Regions from separate parts of the Alteromonas sp. W12 genome, predicted to be linked through region 1. Evidence: predicted binding sites of a transcription regulator. Region 1 holds the regulator's gene; the other holds the start of a gene.
The links. The regulator LexA, encoded in region 1, represses DNA repair genes until DNA is damaged. The targets are predictions, from matches to a motif close to TACTGTATNNNNATACAGTA.
Positions count from the first base shown of each region.

Region 2: a site for LexA is predicted at 6,131-6,150, ahead of AWH61_RS14495 (putative DNA modification/repair radical SAM protein). Genes of this name have one in related genera too.

Region 1 is NZ_LQXH01000008.1:112,336-120,682, forward strand. It holds gene plsB (glycerol-3-phosphate 1-O-acyltransferase PlsB) at 1-914, opposite strand, end outside; gene AWH61_RS11890 (sensor domain-containing diguanylate cyclase) at 1,182-3,467, shown strand; gene lexA (transcriptional repressor LexA) at 3,575-4,201, shown strand; gene coxB (cytochrome c oxidase subunit II) at 4,784-5,947, shown strand; gene ctaD (cytochrome c oxidase subunit I) at 5,957-7,585, shown strand; gene AWH61_RS11910 (cytochrome c oxidase assembly protein) at 7,733-8,320, shown strand; gene AWH61_RS11915 (cytochrome c oxidase subunit 3) at 8,344-8,347, shown strand, end outside.
Region 2 is NZ_LQXH01000009.1:204,065-212,411, reverse strand. It holds gene AWH61_RS14520 (glycosyltransferase family 2 protein) at 1-752, opposite strand, end outside; gene AWH61_RS14515 (hypothetical protein) at 1,308-1,856, shown strand; gene AWH61_RS14510 (endonuclease/exonuclease/phosphatase family protein) at 1,874-2,857, opposite strand; gene AWH61_RS14505 (BON domain-containing protein) at 3,247-3,846, shown strand; gene AWH61_RS14500 (TIGR03915 family putative DNA repair protein) at 3,968-4,774, opposite strand; gene AWH61_RS14495 (putative DNA modification/repair radical SAM protein) at 4,791-6,032, opposite strand; gene AWH61_RS14490 (hypothetical protein) at 6,497-6,874, shown strand; gene AWH61_RS14485 (5'-methylthioadenosine/S-adenosylhomocysteine nucleosidase) at 6,952-7,860, opposite strand; gene pyk (pyruvate kinase) at 8,056-8,347, opposite strand, start outside.

The sequences.
Region 1 (8,347 bases):
TAGATGATTTCATGACCATTAGCCGCCAATTCACGAATGCGATCGGCATGACCTACACTAATACCGTTATAAATTTTGTTCCATATACGGGTAAGTAGCCTGTCGCCAAAACGAATTAGCCCTTCGCGGTAGTCTGCCGCGATTTCTGTGATGTAGGTTTGGGCAGTCTCTTTCGCTTTTTCATGAGACACCTTCTTGCTTCGTGATTCCTCAGCAATAGCGCGACGCACTGCATCAGAGCCCAACACACTATTATTGAGTTCTTGGCGCTCTAACAGCGTAGGGCCAGTCATGCTTTGGCGCTTTCTTTGAAAGTGAGTGCTTGCTACGCGCACAAGCTTATGTGCAATACTTTGGTCACTACCATGTTGATTGGACATCGCGCGTGCAGAAACGGCTTTAGAGTAGTTAATAAAGTTGTCGCGGCCCAAAAACAGCACAATGAACAACTTACGAAGCCAACTTGGCGCCGCTTTATCAGCAATGAGATCGCTTAAGCCTGGCTTACCACGACCCGGGGCACGGCCCCACGTCACATAGACAGGAACAACTTGTAAATCTAGGTTTTCATGGTCTCTATGCAAATGAAAGAGGTCAGTAAAAACGTCTTCAATTCCCGTATCTTTAGCCGACGAACGGAAAAGAGGCTGGGTTTTGCGTAAAAATAAGGTCGACGAATACTCTCGCCCCGCTAATGTGAGGGTTTCTGTAGGACTAGGTAAACCTAGCGCTTTAGTCGACATTCTCAGTGCAAGTTGGTCTGTCACTGAGTTGGTGGGGAGTAGATAAACGATAGGTTTACTTTTATCTATTCCTAATTCGGTTTCAACGTTAACTGGAATGCTGTGGGCTTTAACCAGTAACTTAACAGGATAATGAAATACCGACAGAAGGGCTTTTCGCATCCACGACATGAATTATGTAATCCTATGAAATAAAAACGGGTGAAGTGTAACACAAACGCGTCACAATCTCGCGACAAGCCAATTTCATCGCTTCTCATGCTGTAATGACTATCCATAACATGGGAAGTTCAAAAGCGCCCTTCTCCTTTTCTTGTGAGTCACAGCCATTTCTATAATGGGTTCGAATACAGAGAACGTAACATTAGCTGTATTTAATTGCGGTACAGCCGGACTGTTACTACTTTTATAAGGGCAAATGAATATGAGCAAGCAGTAGTGGATGATCAAAGCCGGTTAAAGACAATTGATGACTTTATGCTCAATAGCGAAGTGCCGTTAGATCTTGATGATTTAATGATGGTGCTCGCAGAGGCATACAAGGTGCCGATCGCACTCATTGGCGTCGTCGGAGAGTTTGAAGAAACCTTTAAAGCACACTACGGAACCACTCTTTCTAAAGTCACTCGTGAACATGCGTTTTGTAGTCACGTCGTTGAAGAGCGCAAGCAGGTGGTTGTTAGCAACGCGCAAGAAGATCCACGGTTTATGCATAATCCTCTCGTCACCGGAGAACCTCACATTTGTTTCTACGCAGGAACGCCGATCGAGATAAATGATCAGGTAATCGGTGCCGTATGTTTAATTGATACCGTGCCAAGAGAAATAGACGCAAAACACTTAGAAGTTTTAGAGAGAATAGGTGCTTTGGTTAGTCAGCATATTTCGCTTTCAAGAGAACACGAAGCGCTTAAACGCGAGCATGGGCTTATTGAGAAGTCTCCTATTGTGTTGGCAACGTGGCGCTATGATACGTCGTTGAGGCTGGTGTATATCTCGAAAAATAGTGAGCGTGTATTGGGAGTTTCACCCCAAGATTTGCTCACTGGAACGGTGGCATTGAGTGAGGTGCTGTCTGAGGAGGCGGAGGGTGATTTTACCTTTGCTATGCAGGCCCACATGGAAGGTGTTGAAACGCACACCTGCCGTCTTCAGATAAGGACGCCAACGCGTACTATTTGGGTGAGCATGATATCAACGGCAAATTTTCGCGAAGACGGCATGTTGTACTCGGTTCAAGCATTTTTGTTTGACACTAGTGACCAAAAGTATGTGGAAGATAAGCTCAACAAAACCAATCAGCGGATGCGTTTATTACTCGAGGCTTCAGAGTTAGGAACATGGGACTGGAACTTGGCCGCCGATGTTAATCAAGTCAACAAGCGCTGGTGCGACATTGTTGGTCTTGAGTATGAATACTATGACAGTGGCTCCCGCTTTTTTAGACAGCTCATTCATCCCGCGGATTACGTCAAAGTTGAAAAGCAGCTCAACATGCATCTAATTGGTAAGAGCAAAGTCTTTAACACCACATTTCGCATGAAACACACTGATGGCTCTTGGGTTTGGGTTGAAAGTTATGGGAAAACCGTTGAGACAGATGCCCAAGGTAAGCCGGTTCGAATAGCAGGTATTCATAGAGATATAACGCAACGAATGGAAAGCGAACTGCATGAGAGAAAGAAAACCCAGCTCCTTCAATTTATCAATAAAACCCGGGCATCATATCTCCAGAACAATGACTTGACGATGGCGTGTCAGTCCGTATTGGCCGAACTCATAGATATCTCAGATAGCCAGTTTGCCTTCGTCGGCCAAATGAAAGGAGACGGTAGCTCATCTAGACTTTTCATTCATGCGATTTCTGAAATTGTTTGGGATAACAGTAGCTTTTCTCAATATGCAGAGTACAAAAAACGAAACCTCTACTTTAGTAACTTCGATAACCTTTTTGGAACCTCAATTTTAACGGGAGAAGTTACCATTAGTAATGCGCCAAACAGTCACCCTAATTCCAAAGGTGTTCCGCACGGTCATCCGCGCATTAGCCGATTTTTAGGCCTACCAATAAAAGTGAAAGATAAAGTAGTGGGAATGGTCGGTTTAGCGAACAAGTTTGATACCTACACTGACGAAGATGCTGAGTTTCTACAGCCCTTTTTAGATGCTTTGGCTGGCTTGTTCTACGCAGTAGAGCTTGAGGAAGCCCGAGCCGTTGCTGAAGAGAAGCTTAGGCATTTGGCGATGACTGATTCTTTAACGGGCCTTTATAACCGACGCGCGTTCCTTGACGAGTGCATCTCATTTTCAAAACAACATTGTCGAGGATGTGTTGCTATTGTCGATATTGATCACTTCAAAAAAGTAAACGATACCTACGGTCACGATGCTGGAGATCAGGCGCTTATTGCTGTTGCGAGAAAAATAGCTAAACATAATCAAGCGCCAAATGTCGTGGCTCGATTAGGAGGAGAAGAGTTTGCAATAGTCATGATAGGTGACAAGAAAGAAGAGATCCATAGGCAGCTAGAAGCACTGCGCATTGCTGTTGAAGAAGGAAGGGTGACCTACAAGACAGACACGATGAATTTATCGATCAGCATCGGCGCAACATTTATCAAAGACACCTTTGAGGCGGATTTCAGCGCCCTCTTATCGCTTGCTGACAAAGCGCTGTACAGAGCCAAGGAGCAGGGCAGAAACCAAGTCGTATGGGATGAGTAATAGTGTCAGTACGTGGCTAAAACTGATAGCAAAAGACGCGGCAAGTGCTTGTTATTTAGTTTTAGGTGTATATACTTACAGGAACTGTATGAACAGACAGGTCTTTTATGCGCCCACTCACAGCTCGACAAACCGAAGTTTTAGAACTTATTAAAACAACCATGTTAGAAACGGGAATGCCGCCTACTCGTGCGGAAATAGCCCGTCAGCTTGGCTTTCGTTCTGCTAATGCAGCAGAGGAACATTTGAAAGCATTGGCGCGTAAAGGCGTGATTGAAATTTTGCCTGGTACGTCTCGTGGCATTAAGCTCAATATCCCTCTTGATAACGACGCACAAGAAGAAGAAGGCCTACCGTTAATTGGGCGTGTTGCAGCCGGTGAGCCGATCTTGGCGCAAGAGCATGTTGAGTCGCACTACAAAGTCGATCCTGCACTGTTTCAACCCCATGCCGACTTTTTGCTACGCGTCAACGGTATGAGCATGAAAGACATTGGTATTTTAGACGGTGACCTTCTCGCTGTTCATCGTACCACTGATGTACACAACGGTCAGGTGGTTGTGGCGCGTGTAGATGAAGACGTCACTGTAAAGCGTCTAGAGAAACGCGGGCGTGAAGTATTGCTTCATGCTGAAAATGATGAGTTTGCACCAATAAAAGTTGATTTGGCGACTGAACATTTTGCGATAGAAGGTATTGCGGTGGGTGTGATCAGAAACGCTGACTGGATGTAGTATTTTAGCTTGTTTGTATAAAAGCGGCACGTTAGCCGCTTTTTTTATGTCTTTTGTTCCTGTTTTTTTCTTCAATCTGCCAACTTAGATTTTATCTTGCCCAGCAAACCTGTTGGTTTTCTGCGCACTTATTTTTATCTTTACTCACGTTATTCTTTCTATGAATGCTTCGAGTATTTTCCATTTTTTATTTTGAATTTTGTTTGAAATCGACATTGAGTCATCGGTTACTTATTGATTTCTTAACTAGTTAGGCGAGCATTTACTTTAACCCTGTGTTCAAAATGCCTGTTTGATTCCAAGGACATCCCACAGCAATCGCTTTCTCTTTTTGCACTTCAAATCCCCCGCGACCATTTTAGTAAATGATTAAAAATTAACCACTTCGTTAAATTTTTAATAGAAAAGACTAGACGGCACGACATTATTGCGCAATTCTTATACAGAGATTAACAAAATAATAACAATGACTCTAAATTTGTTTTACAAGTTGAGGTTATGGGTCAATCGTTCGCAAACCATTTGGTAGGGCATCGCGCAAATTAATCAGCGTCTTTGACCACGCCATTACGGAGGTGCTGAGTGAAACAACTAACGACCGTTTTCGCAAAATGGTGTTCTAGTATACCAATTTTGCTTTTTTCCCCTTTGCTTTTTGCGCAAGAAGCAAGCGAAGAAGCCTCTTCGCTTAATTTGAGACGCGGTGCTACCGACATCAGTGGGCAGGTATACGACCTCCATATGTTGATGTTCTTCATTTGTGTAGGTATCGCGGTTGTAGTTTTTGGCGTGATGTTCGCCTCAATGTATCTACATAGGAAGTCCCGTGGTGCCAAGCCAGCTAATTTTCACGAAAACGTGAAGGTTGAAATTGCTTGGACCGTTATTCCTTTCCTTATTCTTATCTTCATGGCGGTACCCGCAGCGAATACTCTAATTGCTATGGAAGACACGTCTGAGCCTGACATGACGGTGTTAGTAACAGGCTCTCAATGGAAATGGCATTACAAGTATATGGATAGCGATGTAGAGTTTTATTCTTTACTCGCCACTCAGCGCGAGCAAATAGAAAACAAATTTCAGAAAACAGATAACTACCTGCTGGAAGTTGACCGTCCCTTGGTTATTCCTACTGGGAAAAAAGTACGCTTTCTTATTACCTCTGACGACGTTATCCACTCTTGGTGGGTTCCTGACTTTGCCGTGAAAAAAGATGCCAACCCCGGCTTTATTAACGAGTCTTGGGCCAAGGTGAATGAGCCTGGTATTTATCGCGGACAGTGCGCAGAGCTTTGTGGTAAAGACCATGGCTATATGCCGGTTGTGGTAATTGCTAAAGAACCCGCCGAGTTTGAAAAGTGGATGGGCGAACAAGAAGAGATTGTTCGTAAAGCAAAAGAAGAAGAGCAGCGTCTACTTTCTATGAATATGTCTATGGATGAACTGATGAAAGAGGGCGAGCGAGTATACAACGCAACGTGCGCTGCTTGCCATATGCCAAATGGTGAAGGTTTACCTGGCGTGTTCCCGGCATTAAAAGGCAGCAAGATGGCACTAGAAGATCAGCAAGGTCACATTGACATCGTGCTGCATGGAAAGTCAGGAACAGCCATGCAAGCGTTTGGAAAAATGCTAAGTCTTAAGGAAATTGCCGCCGTAGTCACTTACGAGCGAAATGCCTGGGGCAATAAAACTGGCGATATGGTTCAAGCCAAAGATGTCAACGCAGTGGCAAACGGAAACTAGGAGCAGACAATGAGCAAAGCAACTGAAGTTATTTCGCCAGATACCTCTGCGCCTCATGACGGTCACCTACATGATGACCATGAACACCACGATCATATTCCTAAAGGGATAACGCGTTGGTTGTTTACCACTAACCACAAAGACATAGGCACACTGTATCTGTGGTTTGCCTTTATTATGTTTTTAGTTGGTGGTGCGATGGCCATGGTGATCCGCGCTGAACTATTCCAACCCGGTCTACAAATTGTAGAGCCAAACTTCTTTAACCAAATGACTACGGTACACGGGCTTATCATGGTATTTGGTGCAGTAATGCCAGCCTTTACTGGGCTCGCAAACTGGCTTATTCCCATGATGATCGGCGCCCCTGACATGGCGTTACCGCGCATGAATAACTGGAGCTTCTGGATTTTACCAGGTGCCTTTCTCATTCTATTGAGCTCGCTCTTTATGGAAGGCGGCGGCCCTGCTTTTGGATGGACTTTCTACGCGCCCCTTTCAACGACTTACAGTGGCGATTCGACAGCGTTGTTTGTGTTCTCTGTTCACATCATGGGTATTTCATCCATTATGGGTGCGATTAACGTGATTGTGACCATCTTTAATATGCGTGCGCCAGGCATGACCTGGATGAAAATGCCGCTGTTTGTATGGACGTGGCTTATCACGGCATTCTTGCTGATTGCGGTAATGCCAGTGCTCGCCGGTGCGGTTACCATGGTGTTAACTGATAAGTTCTTTGGCACGAGCTTTTTTGATGCTGCTGGTGGCGGCGACCCGGTTATGTTCCAGCATATTTTCTGGTTCTTCGGGCACCCTGAAGTGTACATTATGATCTTGCCCGCTTTCGGCATTATCTCGCAAATTGTTCCTACCTTCTCTCGAAAGCAGCTGTTTGGATACGCGTCTATGGTGTACGCCACGGCGTCGATTGCACTGCTCTCTTTTGTTGTATGGGCTCACCATATGTTCACCACGGGCATGCCGGTGTACATGGAAATGTTTTTCATGTTTGCCACCATGCTTATCTCGGTGCCTACTGGCGTGAAAGTGTTTAACTGGGTAGCGACCATGTGGCGCGGCTCACTGAGCTTCGAAATGCCAATGATGTTCGCTATTGCCTTTATTGTGCTGTTCACCATTGGTGGGTTGTCAGGGCTAATGTTGGCGATCACGCCCGTGGACTTCCAATATCACGACACTTACTTCGTTGTAGCCCATTTCCACTATGTACTGGTAACTGGCGCGGTCTTTTCCATCATGGCTGCGGTGTATTACTGGTTGCCTAAATGGACGGGAAAAATGTATGACACAACCTTAGCTAAATGGCATTTCTGGTGCTCATTGGTATCGGTCAATGTGTTGTTCTTCCCTATGCACTTTGTGGGTTTGGCTGGTATGCCACGCCGTATTCCTGACTATGCATTGCAGTTCGCTGATTTTAATAAATGGATAAGCCTGGGTGGTTTTGCATTCGGTTTATCTCAGCTCATCTTTCTTGCCCTGCTTATCAAGGCATGCAAAAAGCAAGGTGAGCCGGTATCAGCGCAAGTTTGGGACGGCGCAGAAGGATTGGAATGGGAAATTCCATCACCCGCTCCTTATCACACGTTTGAAACACCACCTGTCGTTAAGTAACGGTAGGTGGAGTTGTGAATAGGTCATTCCTTTCAACCGGCAAAAGCCGATGGGAATGACATTCACACATTGCAGGTGGTGAGGGAGATAAACGACTAAGCAAGCGTTTACCAACCTTCATCTATGGATTTACCCGGAGGTCACGTGATGTCACAGCAAAGCGCAAACAACAAGATGGTTATTAAACTTGTTGCTATTGTCATTGGCATGTTTGGCTTCGGCTTTGCCCTTGTTCCCTTGTACGACGTATTTTGCGACGTTACGGGAATTAACGGAAAAACCGAAGGCACGGCTGCGGTTTATCAATCGGTTGAGATTGATGAATCGCGAGAAGTGACCGTCGAGTTTATTACTCGCACAAATACCGGTATGCCGTGGGAGTTTCGTGCTGAAACCAAGCGCGTGAAAGTGCACCCTGGCGAACTTAATACGGTGTCGTTTTATGTGAGAAACCCTGCATCAAGTAATATCGTAGCTCAGGCCATTCCCTCTGTATCCCCCGGAACGGCAGCACTGTACCTGAACAAGACTGAATGCTTCTGCTTCAATCAGCAGCCATTGGATGCGGGTAGTGAAGCCTATATGCCCATGCAGTTTTATGTAGACCCTCAGCTACCTGAAGAAATTACGTTTTTTACCTTGCAGTACACACTCTATGACGTCACAGCGCGAGCCAGTGACCTAACGACAACACCGAATCCCTTTATGGCTTCAACACCATCAAATGGCGAATAGGCCGAAGGGGTAAGGAGAAGAAAATGC
Region 2 (8,347 bases), on a different contig from region 1:
CATTTCGAGTGAAAACGCTGCGCATTATGAACAAAGTCTAAAAGGTGATTTATCGGGCATTGATAATTAGGGCGGTGTGGTGCAAATGTTCGCGTGGGCAATTGCTCTAACGAAAACCCTAATGCTCTACAGTTAGTGAAGAAATCTTCGTCGTTTAGTCCGAAACCCGCGTAGCCTTCATCGAAGCCGCCGGTTTTCTGAAAGTCTGCCTTACGAATAAAAAACACTGTAGAACAAATACTATCGTCACTAAACTTTCCATGATTAATTTCCTGATCTCTTGAAGGTATTTCGTTATTGTCGTCTTCGGGTAACGTGTCGTCATTACTTGCTAAATAACCGATTTCTTTTTCATCTTTTGAAATTTGTCGGTAGGGCTTACAACAGCGCTCATTGGGTAAAAACACCACTGATGTAAACACTACGGTGTTGTCACGAAGCGCAAGTAAGCCATCTCTAAAAAGCGATGGGGCAATAACTGCGTCTACGTTTAGGTAAACTAAATTCGCGTGCTTGGCTGCTGACAAACCCTTGTTGCGCGCTTTCGCTATCGGAAGAGCATCTTGAGTCACAAACTTGTGAACAATGTCGAATTTGTCACTGCGTACGAGTGACAAATCAGAAGGAGGTGCCATCCAAACAATGACTAGCTCATCTGGCGTAGGAGAGCATTGCTCAAACTGAGTTATCAAATTGGTCAGCTTCTCAGTTCTGCTCTTAACAATAGTTACTGCACTTATTGGTGAACGCATACTCTTCCTCCCTTTCTAAGTTGTTGAACCTGTAATAACGACGACATGAAACGTTGAACGTTATACTTTCGTAGAAGCAAAGAGTGTTCCTGTTTTGTAAATTGTTGATTATCAGCTAAAAGTTTTATTTTGAAGTTCTGTTTTCGAGAATTTTCAGCAATGGTTGAGCGCCAAGGCAAGCAAGAGGTGCAAAGTGAGAGAAAAATTTACAAACGAATGTATGGAGGCCAACAGCAGTTTTTTATGTTAATTTTTGGTGGTCTGTTCTAATTTGCAGATTAACATGACGCTTCTTTTCATAAGTCTTGTTTTACTGTGCATCTAGCGCGTAATTGCTTTGCCGTTCCCACATATTTTGATATGCTTGGTCAGTAGGTTAAACATTACAATTCAATAGTTTAAATATTCCTACAAATATTGCTTAACACGTTTTCTTTCGAGTAGAACTAATCTCATATTATTGGTTTTTACTCACTCAGAGTGTAGGTAAATCTTCAGCCTTACTTGTAACGTATTAATTTCTGAATTTCGTATTTTTTCTGGTGGACAAAGGCTGTGGAATCACAATCGTCTGTATTCATTCGACACTATGACAAACAATCATTAAAGGTGGTTGATGTTATATCTGGTATCTCACCAAATGCTATGCGCAGAGTATTTGGCGGCTGGATATTTTTCGCAGCTGTTGTCGGCGTTATTGTAAGTGTAGCACCAGATTTGAGCGCTCAATTTATCGGTTTAACACTTTTCGTTCTTGTTGCTTTTACACTCGTAATGTTTGGACAGAGCAGAATAACGGAAGGCTGGCCAGCTATAATTTGTGACAACAACTACATCGGCGTGGTGAGAGACCCTGTTAAGAGAGAGTATATTTGTGTGAACTCTGCTCTGGTCAAAGAAGCTAACCCCACATTAATAAAACCCAACAAAAAAGCGGTTGAGATTGTGTTAGATAGCGAACAACTATCGGCAGAAGATCAAGAGGTGCTAAACCAAGCGGTTTGGCCTCGGGATAACAAGCTAATAGGGCTAGCCCATTTTAAAAAGCGTGAAGAGGCGTGTGATAGCCTCATGTGGTGTGTCAAACACCGTAGCTCTCATTAGATTTACAGTCTTGAGTATTACTCCTTGTCCGTGATTAGCGCTAGTTCGGTATAAAGCGGGTAGTGGTCTGAGCCTATGCTTTCAAGCTTCTCTATATTGACCAATGCAAAATGTTCCGAGTGAAATACGTGGTCTAACGGCCATTTCACTAAAGGATATTTCGCGTGAAATGTATTGAAAAAACCGCGCCCCTCTCGTGGGTCTAAAAGTCCGCTTATTTTCTTGAACTTTCTGGTAGTAGGTGACCAAGCCACATCGTTAAGATCGCCAGCGACGACAATTGGGCCCTCTGTTTCAGCTATTTCTTCCCCCACAACAGTAAGTTCTACGTCTCTGGGCTTTGCATACGTGTTTTCTGTTGGGCTTGGTGGTTTTGGATGAAGAAAATATAGCGTGACATCTTGTCCGTGGTGATTGATTTTAACTTTCATAGACGGCACATCTTCTTCTATTAGAAATCGCAATGAGACCTCTTCAAAGGGAAGCTTACTATAAAGATGCATACCGTAGAGATTTTCAAGTGGGCAAAATTTACGATATGGGTATTCAGATTCAATTTCACTGATGCCTTTCTGCCACTTCTCATTAGATTCCAACGTTACGAGAAAATCAGGTTGCTTATTACGTACATGTTCAATGAGCTTGCGAAAATCGTCATTAGGCATATACACATTGCTTGATAAAACACTTAGCTTTTGGCTCGCACTCTCAACCTCGACGTGCCTAACTTCTCTTTTATACAGAGGGGTATAAGGAATGATCCAGATAACCTGATAAATAAGGCTAACTGTTAATCCAGCGACAATAATTACTGCTAGGCTATCTATCTGTGCGTAATAGGTTGATTCAAAAATATGCCCAGCAATTAACAAAGAAATGATAGCTGCTATTTGTAGTCGCGGAAATTCCCACACTCTTACTAACCAATGAGAAGAAGGAAGCAAAGGGGCCCAGCTTACGGCTATAAATAAGACTGAAACAGCAGTAAGTGCAGTATCCATGTCTAGTTGGTCCTTGAGTTTAATTAACGAAAAACACTCCACCTGTTGCTTCTGTCTGCAAAACTAAATTCTAGTGAAGCGACACAAATCGTTATAACTACGGCAGCTTTGTGAAATAAGTTTAACCTAAGTATCACTGCAACTTAGCGGCGGCCAACGACGAAAAGTTATCCCCTAGTACAATTGATAGGTGCTTTTCTTAAGTGAAGTTGACGAGTTTTGGGCATTAACAAAATTAAGTAAAAAGTTCTCAAACAAAGGCAAAGTTTGCAAAACAAAACTTACTTAACTAGCCCTGGATATTAATATTTATCATATAAAACAATGTCTTATTTTGTTGGCAAGGAATTGGCATGACTATCTACGAGTTTCGACAAAGGAGAAATGTTATGAAACGTTCACTTATTTCTATGATTGTTGCTACAACTTTGACTACAGCTGCATATGCAGGTGACATGGACACAGACAACAAATGGGAGAAAGGTGCCAAAGACGCATGGATTGATGGCAAAGCAGAAGCAACGCTGTTGTTCAATGGTAACCTTGATTCATTCGACATTAATACTGACGTTAAAAACGGTAATGTCGTTCTTACTGGTAAGGTTGAGAACTCTGTTGATAAAAAGCTAGCGGAAGAGCTAGTTGCGAATATTGACGGTGTAACGTCTGTAGACAACAAGCTAACGGTTGTCTCTGACAAAGATATGGAAGGCGACATGTCAGATGACATGGAAGATACTGTTGACGAAGGCACAAGCGAGTTAACTGACGCCAAAATCGCCACAGTAATCAAAACTCGTCTTCTTATGGATACCGATATTTCAGGTTTCGACATCGATGTTGACGTAGAAAACGGTGTAGTAACACTGACTGGCGACGTTGATTCTGATGCTGAGCGTGACCTAGCTGTGGAAATTGCTAAGAATGCGTCTGACGTGAAAGATGTTGAAAGCAACCTTCGTGTAGTTACTGAAACTGCGATGAACTAATATCATTGTTGCTTTACACAAAAAAGGGGCCTCGGCCCCTTTTTTTCTGGTCACGATTTACAGAGCTTTCCAAATCGCAAAAAACAAGGGAAGCACAGATGCTAATATTTGTCAGGAGAACTCATTCACCATTCTCCACTTTTTTACCATTTAGTATCATCTTACGTGCTCTAGCATCCGATTGGCGTATCATATCGTTAATAAGCGACGTCTCAGGCATATTCTTCCAGTATTTTTTGGGCATTGAACTTAACATTGCCTTTGTTTTTACGCGGGCAGGATTAAATATATTTGCATAATACGTGAGCCAGTATTTTTCAATTCTGTCATCATTTGGAATGATACTTGGATCAGGATTATCTTCCAAAACAAGTGTTTTAGTATTCCAATGCGCAGCTCGATAAGGGGTAAGTATTGACCAACACATATTTTTAAAACGAGTCTGAAAAAAATCGAGCTTCAATTCCAAGCTGAAGTGTTCTGGTTCATACCACGCAATAAAATGCTCTTGTCCGTCAAGTACAACTTCTCGAAATCTCAAAAAAGCACTTATCTTATATGCATCGCGTTTTACTGCTTTAGCCAGCACGTTGAGACGCAACACATCTTCGTCAGTTTTTAAGTGAATAAGGTTTCTGTTTTCGAAAACTACTCGCCATAAAACGCGGTAACATAAAGCGAAACGATCGGGGGCTTGGTGGCATAACGCATACTTCAACAGCGTTAAAACTGATCGGGGAATTCTGTAATTCGTTTGGCTTTCACCAATAGCGTTGGCCGAATCGGTCACGGCAAACAAGTCGTCTTGGTTAGATTGCGAAGTTTGCCATGTAACGTTCTCCGGAGGTATGTGTTGGGCTAGACATTCTCTCGATGCTTTTCGCCATTCGTCGTATCCGGGCACTGATGAAATTGTTACTTTTTTCATTGCGGTACCAATTAGATTAGGCGCTGAACAATTCAAACTGTTTTGGTTGTTTAAATTGCTGTTCAAAGTTACTGCTATCGAGCAAATGTATAGCGGGGGAATAATCACTAACAGTAATGAACGGTTTTAATTTTTGTAAGGGTAAACGCATTTTTGTGAGATCGAACCAGCTAAGCTTTGTGTAACGTCGAATAGCCAAAATTTTTTGTACTGTGCGTGCTCCCAGTCCAGGAACTCGCAATAAAAGTAGCTTGTCAGCTTTATTTAAATCGATGGGAAATATGTGGCGATTGCGTAGCGCCCACGCAAGCTTGGGGTCGTGCTCCATATCTAGCATGTCGTTGTGTACGATTTCATCTAAACCAAATCCATAAAAGCGCAGGAGCCAATCGGCCTGATAAAGTCGGTGTTCACGGATAAGTGGCGCCGGTTTAAGAGGCAAGACTTCAGACGCATCTGGGATGGGCGAAAATGCAGAATAGTAAACGCGCCGCAATTTTTGTTGACCATACAGTTTGACACTCGTGCCAAGGATAACTTTATCATTTGAGTCATCGGCTCCTATGATCATCTGAGTGGACTGTCCGCCAGGAGCAAAGCGAGGTGGGCGTTTGCCCGAGTAGGTTTTATCTACTTTGTGTTCATTTATTTTGTCTTTCAATGTATTCATTGAACCGTGAATTTCACCAAGGTCTTTTTCCGGGGCGTATTTGTTCAACGAATTTTGCGTCGGCATTTCGATGTTTATACTTAGCCTATCGGCATATAAGCCAGCTTCAGCCTGTAGTTCAGGAGATGCATTCGGAATGGTCTTAAGATGAATGTATCCTTTAAATCCGTGATCAATGCGAAGAGACTTCGCGATGCGTACCATGCTCTCCATAGTCAGGTCAGGAGAGCCGACAATACCAGAACTTAAAAATAATCCCTCAATGTAGTTACGCTTATAAAAATTAAGCGTTAAATCAACTGTTTCTTTAACGGTAAAACGCGCTCGTTGAACGTCGCTAGACACCCTATTGATGCAGTAATGGCAATCGTATATGCAATAGTTGGTCATTAGGATCTTTAGTAATGATACGCATCGACCATCAGGGGTAAAGCTGTGACATATCCCTGACCCTCCTGTGAGCGAACCTATTCCTGTTTTGTCAGTTTTACCTGCTTTTCGTTTACCGGCGGAGCCACTTGCGCAAGAAGCGTCATACTTAGCGGCATCTGAAAGAATTTCGAGTTTTTGAATGAGTTTGTCATGCATTGCAAATGGTCACTTTCTCTAGGCAAATGTACGTGGTAGACGGTCTGAAAAAAAACAAGATTCCATACCAGTACTTTGCTTGTTGTGGTATATCTCAATACTGTATAAGTGTACAGCATTAAGGGGAGTGAGTTTATTAAATTTGAAAGGAAAATTTTATCTTGCTGTGTGTAGAAAGTACCTTATACAACTTTAGTATAAGTTTTGGGTTGGTCTAAGCTGCTGAAAAATAAAGATTAACTATATGGTGCGGAAGGTGCATATGGTTAAGTGGATATGAGTGAATTACTTGATGTATTGAATAGACGAAAGTTTGTATTGTCAGGCAGAAAACATCTGCTGCAACGTGAAAGCTAGAAACTTAAATAGTCGAATGACTCAATACATTGGTGATAAATACTTTTAATTAAGTGGATTGTAGCGAGCTTATCGATACAAGTGCAAAATCGTTCAAGGAGTGGGGCATGAACTTTTTAAAGTGGGTTTATTCAGGCTTAGTGGTATCAGCAATCATTGTTATAGTCGGTGTAATTGGGCAAGGAAAGCTATCCGTAAGCCAGGCATCAGCTGATGACGAACAGCGCCCCGTTCACATGGATATTCAAAAAGTACAGCGCAACTTCTCATTGGTAGAATTTGATTTGTCGAAAAAGGCACATCTATTGAGAAAAACGCGTCTAGAGCACTACATTGCACAGGCTAAACAAGCCGATTTAAGAGGTTGGAAATTTAAGCGTGATGAGTTTGTTGAGCGCGCCGAAAATATTCTAAATCACCATCTTACTCAATACGCGAATGATGTTAGTCAAGATGCGGAAACTTATACCGCTCAAGCAATCTAATACAAAGGCTATTCATGAAAACGCGCCCTACATTCTTACAATGTAGGGCGCGTTTTTCGGTTGAGTGTTTTCCACATTTATTCCGACAGCGCAGAAATATAAGCTCTTACCACTTTTTCAACAAAGGCCTGACAATCTTTGGCCGTGGTTGGGTCATATTCACCATGGTTGGTAATGTTGTTCGACAATACGCGAATACCTAAAAAGGGAACGTGGTAGGCATGTGCAATCTGCGCTGCAGAAGCGGTTTCCATTTCTTCCACACTCGTTCCCATATTCTTATGGAGCCATGCTATTCGATCTAACTCATTATTCCAAAAGTTACCACTGCCAATCGTTCCTTTAACGACGTTCCCGCGTTTGTACTGCTTGGATAGCGATAGAGCTAGGTTGATGAGCTGTTTGTCTCCTAAATAAAAACGCAACTTTTCTGCGTCCTTAGCGCTACTTCCTTCTCCCGCGCTGCCTTCTGACGCCATAAGATCCATCGGCAGCCAATTAAACGGTTGAGAACCTTCTCCTTGAGCCAGCTTGGGCGTTTTAAAATTGGATGCATTAATACTGCGTTCGCCAAGAACAATATCACCAACTTTTAAGGAAGGATCGTGGCCACCTGATGTTCCCTGATTGATGATAAGGCGAGGGTGGTATCTCTCTATGCCAATAGCGGTGGCGGCCGCAGTATTTTCTAAACCCTTACCGGTTTTAGCTACCACAATGGGGTACCCGTTTAGTGTCCCTTTATAGAATACGGCATTACCTGAATACTCTGTTGTAGTGTTATCCAAAAGCGCAGCAAAGTATTCAGCTTCAATGGGCATGGGGCCTTGAATCATTATTGGCTGTAATGGTGCATTCTGTGAAGCTACTTCTACACGCTTCATGGTGTGTACGTGCTGTGTATTTGCCCATACGCTATGAGTGAAAAGTGCCAAGAGCGTTATAATTGCTGAAAAACGTGTGTAGCGATTGAAAATGAGCTGCATATCTATCCTTATTTTTGTCGTTGTTGTCCCGAGGAGTGTTAACGAATTCTCGTTGTTTTGTTGAATATGTTTTTTGTAATTTTGATACTGACTTAGATGAGTGTTCTTATTATAAGCGTCAGCTTACCACTGCTTTAGTAAATTACAGGCAAAAAAAAGCGAAGCATTTGCTTCGCTTTAATAGTGTATTCGTCGCTATTCGACTTCTACGATTTTGAGGGTATTGGTCGCGCCCACTTTTTCCATTTCATCGCCGTAAGTCAGGATGATACTGTCGCCGCTTTTCACTAATCCTTTCTCTTTAAGTGATGCAATAACATCGTACTTCAATTTGCCAGGTTCACTGTTTGAAGAGTCAAAGAAAACCGGCTTAACGCCGCGGCAAAGCGCCATTGTGTTAAGCGTTGATTCGTGACGAGACATCGCAATAATTGGCAGAGATGTAGTAATGCGAGACATTAACGTTGGTGTAGTTCCACTTTCAGTC